Regions from separate parts of the Diaphorobacter sp. J5-51 genome, predicted to be linked through region 3. Evidence: predicted binding sites of a transcription regulator. Region 3 holds the regulator's gene; each other region holds the start of a gene.
What was found. The regulator FNR, encoded in region 3, switches genes on or off when oxygen is low (the NO sensors DNR and NnrR bind a similar motif). The targets are predictions, from matches to a motif close to TTGATNNNNATCAA.

Region 1 (3,483 bases), on a different contig from region 3:
TTCCTGCTGCGCGCGCGCCGCGAGGGCCTGCGCGACTTCGGCGCCTGCATGAGCCCGCACACCGCCTGGCTGATCCTTCAGGGCATCGAGACCCTGCCACTGCGCATGGAACGCCACATGCGCAACACCGAGAAGGTGGTGCAGTTCCTTGCCAGCCACCCATTCGTCGAGCGCGTGGGGCACCCGCTGCTCGAGTCCCACCCCAGCCACCAGCTCGCGCAGCGCCTGCTGCCGCGCGGCGCGGGCTCGGTGTTCAGCTTCGACCTCAAGGGCAACCGCGAGCAGGGCAAGACGTTCATCGAGACGCTCAAGCTCTTCAGCCACCTGGCCAATGTGGGTGACTGCCGCAGCCTGGTGATCCACCCCGCCTCCACCACGCACTTCCGCATGAGCGACGAAGCGCTCGCCGCGGGCGGCATCAGCCAGGGCACGATCCGCCTGTCGATCGGACTAGAAGATGCCGACGACCTGATCGACGACCTCAAGCGGGCACTCAAGGCTGCGGAGAAGCCAGCGCGAAAGGCAGGTGCGTGATGTACGTGCAAGTCAACGGCGCACAGACCTACTGCTACACCAGCGGCAAGCCCTTCGATGCCGCTAAGCCCACCGTGGTGTTCATCCACGGCGTGCTCAACGACCACAGCGTCTGGGCGCTGCAAAGCCGCTACATGGCCAACCATGGCTGGAACGTGCTGGCCGTCGACCTGCCCGGCCACAGCAAAAGCGCGGGCAATGCCCCTGCAAGCGTGGAGCAGGCGGCCGACTTCGTGGGCGCCCTGCTCGACGCACTGTCCATCCAGCGCGCCGCGCTGGTGGGCCATAGCTGGGGATCGTTGATCGCGCTGGAGGCCGCCGCACGCCTGGGCGGGCGCGTGAGCCATCTGGTGCTGGTCGGTACGGCCTATCCGATGAAGGTGTCGCCGACGCTCATCGAGGCATCGCAGACCGACCCCGAGCAGGCGCTGCGCATGGTCAACGTGTTCTCGCGCAGCACCCTCTCGCCCCCCTCAGGCGCGGGCTTCTGGGTGTACGGCGCGGGCATGGCGCTGGGCCGCAAGGTGCTGCGCAGCAACCCGCAGGTCAATGTGTTCCACCGCGGCTTCGTGGCCTGCGACAGCTACGCCCACGGCGAGCAGGCCATCGCAGCGGTGCAGTGCCCCGTGCTGTTCGTCTTGGGCACGCAAGACCAAATGACCGCGCCCAAGGCCGCGCAGGGGTTGATCCAGGCCGCGCGATCCGCGGGCAAGGACGTGCAGATCGTCCATCTGCCGGTGGGCCACCACCAGATGACCGAAGCACCGGACGCAACGCTGTTCGCCATCCGCGACTTCCTGGCAAGACGCATCTCCGCCTGAGATCGTTGCACGGCAGGGCCGGCGGTGCAGGGCATCCCCTGCAGCGCTCCCCTGCCCGATGGATGACGGGCGCCGCCGCCTCGGCAGAGGGGGATGTGACTTCCCCTGCCACATGCGAAACACTGGCCCCTGCTTGCCCGCGGCGACCATTTACTGCCACGTGATGCATATCAAAAACAGCATCAAATGCCCAACCAGCAAGCGCAGTCAGCTATTGTTTATATAGCAAAAGAAGGCCAATAGCGGCCACTTTCCCCGGCCTGGCACTGGGGCATTGGCACGGTCCACGCCTGCGGACCTAGACTGGGTTCACCCGACCAGTCGCGTCGTCCGGCGCCCGCCCTGCATGCACCTGCCCCCAACCACCGATGCCCGCGGCACCCCGTGGCATGCGCTGTCCGCTGGCGAAGCGCTGCGACGGCTGCAAACCGACGACCGCCACGGCCTGGCGCATGCCGAGGTGGCGCGGCGCCTGGCACGCTTCGGCCCCAACCGCCTGCCCGCGCCGCCGCGCCGACCGGCCTGGCTGCGCCTGCTGCAGCAGTTCCACAATGTGCTGATCTATGTGATGCTCGCTGCCGCAGCGGTCACCGCGGCACTGGCGCACTGGATCGACACCGGGGTGCTATTGGGGGCCGTGATCGTCAACGCGATCATCGGTTTCTTGCAGGAGGGCAAGGCCGAGTCGGCGCTGGACGCGATACGCCGCATGCTCTCGCAGCAGGCCACGGTGCTGCGCGGGGGGGAGCGCCAACTGGTGGCCGCCGACCAGCTCGTGCCGGGCGACATCGTCATCCTCGCGTCCGGCGACAAGGTGCCTGCGGACCTGCGCATCCTCACGGCCCGCAGCCTGCGCGCCGACGAGGCCGTGCTGACGGGCGAGTCCGTGCCCTGCGACAAGGACGAAACCGCCGTGGCAGCCGACGCCGCTTTGGGCGACCGCCGCAGCATGCTCTACTCCGGCACGCTGGTGGCCGCAGGCACCGCTTTGGGCGCCGTGGTGGCCACGGGCACGAACAGTGAACTGGGGCGCATCAGCACGCTATTGGCCCAGGTGCAGGCGAGCACCACGCCGCTGCTGCGGCAGATCGCGCAGTTCAGCCGCTGGCTGGCGCTGGCCATCGGGCTGTTCGTGCTCGCCACGTTCGCCATCGGCGTGCTCTGGCGCGCTCAGGCACCCGCGGACATGTTCATGATGGCCGTGGCGCTGGCGGCCTCGGCCATCCCCGAGGGGCTGCCCGCCATCATGACCATCACCCTGGCCATGGGCGTGCGGCGCATGGCGCAGCACAACGCCATCATCCGCCACCTGCCGGCGGTGGAAACGCTGGGGGCTGTCACGGTGATTTGCTCCGACAAGACCGGCACCCTCACTTGCACCGAGATGACCGTGCAGCGCGTGGTGACCGCCGACCATGTCATAGAGGTGACCGGCAGCGGCTATGCGCCGCAGGGGGGCTTCCTCATCGGGGGCGTGCCCATCACTGCGCAAGAACACCCTGCCCTGCAGTCCGTGGCCCAGGTGGCGCTGCTGTGCAACGACGCCGCGCTGCACGACGGACCCCAGGGCTGGAGCCTGACGGGCGACCCGACGGAGGGCGCGCTCGTCACCCTGGCGCTCAAGGCGGGGCTGGACGCCACGGCGCTGCATGCGCGCCAGCCGCGCATCGACGCCATACCGTTCGAGTCCGAGCACCGCTTCATGGCCACACTGCACCACGACCACGCGGGGCATGCGGTGATCCTGGTGAAAGGAGCGCCCGAGCGTGTGCTGGACATGTGCAACGCACAGCGCCAGTGGCCCGCCGATGGCGCGGGCACCGATGCCCCGCTGCAGCAGGACTACTGGCGCCGCGCAGCCAACGACTGCGCGGCGCGGGCGCTGCGCGTGCTGGCAATCGCCATCAAGCGCGTGCCGGTGCAGCAGCACGCGCTGCAGTTCGCCGACATGGAGGGTGGCTTCACGCTGCTCGGACTGCTGGGCAGCATGGACCCGCCGCGCCCCGAGGCCGTGGCCGCGGTGGCCGAATGCCAGGCAGCGGGCGTACGCGTGAAGATGATCACCGGCGACCACGGCGAAACCGCACGTGCGATTGGCGCGCAGCTGGGCATCGGCCTGGGCCGCCCC
Region 2 (3,483 bases), on a different contig from region 3:
TGCACAGCGCGGTCCAGGTGAACACGGGCATCTTCATCAGGTTCATGCCCGGCGCGCGCATCTTGATGATGGTGACGATCAGGTTGATGCCCGACAAGGTGGTGCCCACCCCCGCAATCTGCAGGCCCCAGATGTAATAGTCGAGACCCACGCCAGGGTCCTGCGCCCCGAGGTTGGACAGCGCCAGCCAGCCGGAGGTGGAGAACTCGCCCAGGAACAGCGAGATCATCACCAGCACGGCGCCGCCGGTGGTCATCCAGAAGCTGAAGTTGTTCAGGAAAGGGAACGACACGTCGCGCGCGCCGATCTGCAGCGGCACGAGGTAGTTCATCAGGCCCGTGACGAAGGGCATGGCCACGAAGAAGATCATGATCACACCGTGGGCCGTGAAGATCTGGTCGTAGTGGTGCGGCGGCAGGTAGCCCATGCTCTCGCCCACGGCCATGGCCTGCTGCAGGCGCATCATTACCGCGTCGGCGAAGCCGCGCAGGAACATGACCAGGCCCAGGATCATGTACATGATGCCGATCTTCTTGTGGTCGATGGAGCAGATCCAGTCACGCCACAGCGGGCCCCACAGGCGGAACTTGGTGAGGCCGGCCAGCATCACGATGCCACCCAGGACCACCGCGATGAAGGTCCACAGCACGATGGGCTCGTGCGCCATCGGGATCGAGTCCCAGGTGATGCGGCCCAACAGCCAGTGGGCTGGGGTAGTTTGTTCAGACAACATATCGAATCTCTTGGCTAATGGGCCCGGCGCCGGCTTGGCGCCCGCGTCGGGTCCGTCAAATTCACTGTTGGGTGGTGGCCTCGGGGAGGGCGGCTGCGGGCTGCAGCGCGGCCAGGATCTGTGGCGCGTTGCCTGCGGTGCATACGTCCTGCGGCAGCGTCAGACCATTGGCTTTGACGAAGGCTTCGCCGCCGAGCGCGTCGATAGCCATCATGTCGTGCATGCACATCTGCCCGTCTTCCACGCAGCGGTTGAGCACCTTGCCGTACAAGCCCGTTTCCACGGTAGAAAAGCGCTGCACGGGGTCGCGCTGGCTGGGCTTGGCCAGTTGCAGGTAGGTGGTCTTGTCCAGGGGCTTGCCTTCGGTCTTGGCCTTGTCCACCCACTGGGCGAACTCGGCATCGCTCAGGCCGTGGAACTTGAAGGTCATGCCGGAGAAGCCGGGGCCGCTGTAGTGCGAGGCAAGGCCATGGAACACGCCGGGCTTGTTGATGATGGCGTTCAGCTCGGTCTGCATGCCAGGCATGGCGTAGATCATGCCGGCCAGGTCCGGCACATAGAACGCGTTCATGGTCGATGTGGCGGTGAGCTTGAACAGGATCGGGCGGTCCACTGGCGCGGCCAGCTCGTTCACCGTGGCAATGCCCTGCTCGGGGTAGAAGAACAGCCACTTCCAGTCCATGGCCACCACCTGCACTTCCAGCGGTTTGACGTCGGCGGCCAGCGCGCGCTGGGCGTCGATGCGGTCCAGGGGGCGGTAGGGGTCCAGCTTGTGGGTAGCGATCCAGGTCAGCGCGCCCAGGGCAATGATGATCATCAGCGGCACGCTCCAGATCACCAACTCCAGCGAGGTGGAGTGGTGCCAGTCGGGGTCGTACTCGGCGTCGGTGTTGCCCTGGCGGTACTTCCAGGCGAACAGCAGCGTCAGCAGGATCACCGGCACGATGACGATCAGCATCAGCACCGTGGCAGTCACCACCAGGTTGCCCTGCTGGGCAGCGATATCACCCGCCGGGTTCAATACGACGGCCTTGCTGCAACCAGCCAGGCTGGCTGCGGCCAAAGCCGCGGCGAGCCAGGTGGGCCCGCGGAGTTTCTTCAGTTGGAGCATTGCTAGGCGTGTCAAAAAGCGTGCACGGCCTTGCGTCGCGCGGGCGGGCGCGGCGCTAGGTGTAAACGCGAATTACTGGACGGAGACGAATGTAATACGCCTAGCGCATTTGTCGATTGGACATTTTGTCCAGGGTCAAACTTATGGCGTGATGGCAGGCCGGATGCGGCCTGCGGGCGCGACCATGGCGGCGCGGATGGCCGACTGGGCGTGAGGGTTTTCCCGCGCGGGACGTCAGTGTAAGCGTACTTGTTGACCGCGGGGCTTGCGTGTAGAACGGAGCTGTGTCTGCAAAGCCAAGGAGTACGGTCATGAGTAGCGGTTCCGTCGCATACCCCGTTTACGGCCCCGAGAGCGCGGCATCGCTGTCGCGCGCGCACACCGACGAAGACGTCACCCCGGGCGAGATCGCCGTGGGCGTGATCATCGGGCGCGCGTCGGAGTATTTCGACTTCTTCGTATTCGGGATCGCCTGCGTGCTGGTCTTCCCGTCGCTGTTGTTCCCCTTCATGTCGCGGCTGGACGGCACGCTCATGGCCTTTGCCATCTTTGCCATCGCCTTCATCGCCCGGCCGCTGGGCACCGCCATCTCCATGGCCGTGCAGCGGCGCTGGGGGCGCGGCACCAAGCTGACGCTGGCGCTGTTCCTGCTGGGCGGCTGTACGGTGAGCATGGCTTTCCTGCCCAGCTACCAGGTGGCGGGGCTGGCAGCCGCCGGGGCGCTGGCGGTGCTGCGCTTCGGCCAGGGGCTGGCGCTGGGCGGCTCCTGGGACGGGCTGCCGTCGCTGCTGGCGATGGCCGCACCGCCGGAGCGCCGGGGCTGGTATTCCATGGTGGGGCAACTGGGCGCGCCCGTGGGGTTTGCATTGGCCGCCGGGTTGTTCGCCTACCTGTACGGCAGCCTCTCCAGCGAAGAATTCCTGGCCTGGGGCTGGCGCTACCCGTTCTGCGTGGCCTTTGCGATCAACGTGGTGGCGCTGTTTGCGCGGCTGCGCCTGGTGGTGGGGCAGTCCTATGCCGAATTGCTGCAAGAGAAGGAACTGGAGCCCGTGGGCGTGGCCCGCGTGATGCGCGAAGAGGGGAGCAATGTGGTGCTGGGCGCCTTTACGGCACTGGCCAGCTTCGCACTCTTTCACGTGGTGACGGTGTTCCCGCTGTCGTGGTTCGCCCTGTTCTCCGACCGCTCCATGGCCGAGGTGCTGTGCGTGCAGATCGCCGGCGCATTCCTGGCCATCGGCGCGGTGGCGGTGTCGGGGCGGTTGGCCGACCGCATGGGCCGGCGCAACCTGCTGGGCTCCATGGCCGTGCTGATTGGCCTGTTCAGCCTGGCCACGCCCTGGCTGCTGGGCGGTGGCGCGGTGGGCGGCACGGTGTTCCTGCTGCTGGGCTTCGTGCTGCTGGGCCTGTCGTACGGCCAGGCATCGGGCACGGTGACGGCCAACTTCTCCACCCAGCACCGCTACACCGGCGCGGCGCTGTCGTCCGACCTGGCGTGGCTGATCGGTGCGGCCTTTGCGCCGCTGGTGGCGCTGGGGCTGTCGGCGCGCTTTGGCCTGGGTGCCGTGACGCTGTATTTGCTGTCAGGCGTGGTGTGCACGCTGGGCGCGCTGCGCATCAACCGCATGATTGAGCGGCGCGC
Region 3 (3,483 bases):
AGGCCCCCAGCGCTACCGCATCAGCGCACGCGGGCTTGAGGGGCTCGCTGTGGCCTCGGACGCCGAGGTCGAGATTGCCGCCGCCGAGTCCCGCTGGGTGGCGGTGCGGCTGCAGATACCGTATGGCACGGTGCCGCCGGGCTCGCACGCGGTGCAGTTTGATGTGCAGGCCCTGGGCAGCGCCGCCCATGTGACGGAAAAGTCCGTGTTCCTGGTGCCGCGCTGAGCCTGTTTTTTTTGCCACTGATTACCAGGAGTTCACCCCGCCATGCCTGCAAGCCCTACTCTGGAGACCACGCCTGAGCCGTGGTGGAAGTTTGGCCATGTCTGGCTCGTCATTGCCGGGCCGGTCATCGTCATCATTGCGGGCTTTGTCACCCTGTGGCTGGCCGTGTCGCGGCCCGACCCGGTGGTGGCCGAGGACTATTACCGCCAGGGTATCGAGATCAACAAGACGCTCGAAAACCCCGAAAAAAGCCTGGCCCCGGCCATGAAGGGCCGCAACCACGCGGCCACGCCCGTGCAGGACCAGCCGCGCTGAGCGCGCCCCCGGCAGGAGACCGCAAGCATGTGGACGCAACGACTGATGTGGATTGTCTGGCCCGCCTTTTTGACGGCGTGCGTGCTGGAGATGCTGGTGTTTGCCATGGTGGACCCGGAGGACCTGCACTGGTTTGGCCAGCCGCTGGCGCTGTCGCGCCTGGGCGTCTATACCGTGGCGTTCTTTGTGTTCTGGGCGGTGTCCATGGGCTCTGGCGCGCTGACCGCGCTGCTGGCGATGTCGTCGCGGGAGCTGAACCGCGACCAGGTGCCGGGCGACGACGACCCGACCGCCTGAGCCTGTCCCTGAGCCTGTCCCTGAGCCTGTCCCTGAGTCTGCCTTAGTGGCAGGCCTGCTGGCTGTTCACGATGCCCTTGAGCGCATCCGTATCCAGTATGCGCACGTGGCGCTGCTTGACTTCGACAATGCCTTCTTCCACGAACTTGGAAAACGTGCGGCTGACGGTTTCCAGTTTCAATCCCAGGTAGCTGCCGATCTCTTCGCGTGTCATGCGCAGCACCAATTCGGATTGTGAGAAACCCCGGGCATGCAAGCGTTGTACGAGATTCAACAGGAATGCGGCAAGGCGTTCCTCGGCACGCATACTCCCCAGCAACAGCATGACCCCATGCTCGCGAACAATCTCGCGGCTCATGATCTTGTGCACATGGTGCTGTAGTGCCGTTACTTCGCGCGACAACTCTTCAATACGATCGAAAGGCATGACGCATACTTCGGCGTCTTCAAGCGCTACCGCATCGCAAGTGTGACGGTCGCTCACGATGCCATCCAGGCCGATGATCTCGCCCGCCATTTGAAAACCCGTCACTTGGTCGCGACCGTCTTCGGTGGCGACACAGGTCTTGAAGAATCCGGTGCGGATGGCAAAAAGGGATGTGAAGGGTTCACCGTTCCGGAAAAGCGTGCCGCCACGCTTGATCTTGCGTCGTACAGCAACAATGTCATCGATGCGCTTGAGTTGCTGGTCGTCCAGACCCACGGGCATGCACAGCTCACGCAGATTGCAGTTTGAGCAGGCAACTTTGATGGTCTGGAGATTCGTATGCATGGGAACCCTGTTCATGGCTTGAGCTTACCTCTGAACGGCTGGGAGACATGGAATGCCGTAGGCCGTTGGACGACTTTGAGCCGAAGTCAAATTGTCGCCACAAGGACCTTATGGGCGCTTGATCAACGTCAAGGACTCATGGGGGACTCTACGGCACAGTGATGTGAAAGTGCAAGGAATCCCGTCATGACCGTTGTTACAACAGAGCTCCTGCGTCGCTTTGACGTTCCAGGGCCGCGCTACACCTCTTATCCGACTGCTGATCGCTTTGTCGAAGCCTTTGGAGAGCGGGAATACATTCTTGCGCTGCAGCAGCGTCGCGTGGGTTCGGTAGCCAAGGCGATGCCTTTGTCGCTTTATGTCCACATCCCGTTTTGTGAATCGCTGTGCTATTACTGCGCGTGTAACAAGATCATTACTCGGCATCCAGAGCGGGCAGAGGTCTACTTGCGTTACCTCAGCCGTGAAATCGACCTGCATACGGCGCACTGCGGTGTGGGTCAGCATGTGAGCCAGCTGCATTTCGGCGGAGGCACGCCTACTTTTCTGACGGATGACGGTTTGCGCGAACTGATGGGCATGCTGAGGCGCAGTTTCGTCCTCGTTCCGGGGGGGGAGTACTCCATAGAAGTGGACCCTCGGACCGTGGATGAAGCGCGGCTGGGATTGTTGGCGGAGCTGGGTTTCAATCGCCTGAGCTTTGGCGTGCAGGATTTCGACCCTGAAGTACAAAAGGCCGTGCACCGCATTCAGCCTGCCGAAAAGGTGTTCGCGTTGGTCGATGCGGCTCGGAAGCTCGGGTTTGAATCGGTGAACGTGGATTTGATCTACGGGCTGCCGCGCCAGACACCGGAGTCGTTTGATCGCACCTTGGAGCAGGTAGCCGAGCTGCGGCCAGACCGGATCGCGCTGTATGCGTACGCTCACTTGCCAGAACGCTTCAAATCGCAGCGACGCATCATCACGGCCGAGTTGCCCATGGCTTCGGCCAAGGTGTCCATGTTGGCCCGGTCACTTGATGTGTTCCAAGAAGCCGGCTACGTCTACGTGGGCATGGACCATTTTGCGCTGCCAGACGATGCGCTGGCGGTGGCCAAGCGGCAAGGCAGGCTGCACCGCAACTTCCAAGGCTATAGCACGCAGCCCGATTGCGACCTGATTGGTCTGGGCGTTTCTGCCATCGGGCGCGTGGGCGCTACTTACAGCCAAAACGTGAAAACGCTGGACGAGTATTACGACTGCATTAACCAGGGGCATTTGCCTGTGGTGCGCGGGCTGGCGTTGACCAAGGACGACTTGGTGCGTCGCGCAGTCATCATGGCGTTGATGTGCCAAGGTGAGTTGCTGTTTGAGCCGTTGGAACAGTCTTGGCTGATTGATTTCCGCAGTTATTTCGATGCGGAATTACAGCAACTGCAAGAAATGGCGGCTCAGGGCTTGGTGAAAATCAGTGATGAGGGCGTTGAAGTTACGCCCATGGGGTGGTATTTCGTGCGCGGCGTGGCCATGGTGTTCGACAAGTATCTACAGGCTGACCGCAACCGCGCTCGCTTTTCCCGGATTATTTGACCCATGCTGTGGACGCTGGCCACGACGGCCTTCCTGATGGGGTTGATGGGAGGGGCACACTGTTTGGCGATGTGTTCTGTTCCCTGCGCGGCGCTTACGGGGCTGGGTGGCACGCCGGACGCCACCCACACCATTCAATGGGCGTCCCGTCGCGGAATCTTCCAACGGGTAGCGCAGTTTCACGTGGGGCGCCTGATCGGTTACGGCGCCGCAGGGGCGGTGGTTGCGCTGGCCATGGAGCAACTCGCATGGCTGGGGCAAAGCACCTCGGCATTGCGCCCCCTTTGGACGCTGATGCACGTGC

Region 1: a site for FNR is predicted at 1,516-1,529, ahead of OX89_RS16355 (cation-transporting P-type ATPase). Genes of this name have one in related genera too.
Region 2: a site for FNR is predicted at 1,970-1,983, ahead of cyoA (ubiquinol oxidase subunit II). Genes of this name have one in related genera too.

The regions. Positions count from the first base shown of each region.
Region 1 is NZ_JSYI01000130.1:151,086-154,568, forward strand. It holds gene OX89_RS16345 (O-acetylhomoserine aminocarboxypropyltransferase) at 1-534, shown strand, start outside; gene OX89_RS16350 (alpha/beta fold hydrolase) at 534-1,355, shown strand; gene OX89_RS16355 (cation-transporting P-type ATPase) at 1,702-3,483, shown strand, end outside.
Region 2 is NZ_JSYI01000072.1:26,718-30,200, forward strand. It holds gene cyoB (cytochrome o ubiquinol oxidase subunit I) at 1-733, opposite strand, end outside; gene cyoA (ubiquinol oxidase subunit II) at 795-1,844, opposite strand; gene OX89_RS09535 (MFS transporter) at 2,156-3,483, shown strand, end outside.
Region 3 is NZ_JSYI01000085.1:25,572-29,054, forward strand. It holds gene ccoG (cytochrome c oxidase accessory protein CcoG) at 1-226, shown strand, start outside; gene OX89_RS12080 (FixH family protein) at 269-541, shown strand; gene OX89_RS12085 (hypothetical protein) at 569-838, shown strand; gene fnr (fumarate/nitrate reduction transcriptional regulator Fnr) at 882-1,625, opposite strand; gene hemN (oxygen-independent coproporphyrinogen III oxidase) at 1,797-3,179, shown strand; gene OX89_RS12100 (sulfite exporter TauE/SafE family protein) at 3,183-3,483, shown strand, end outside.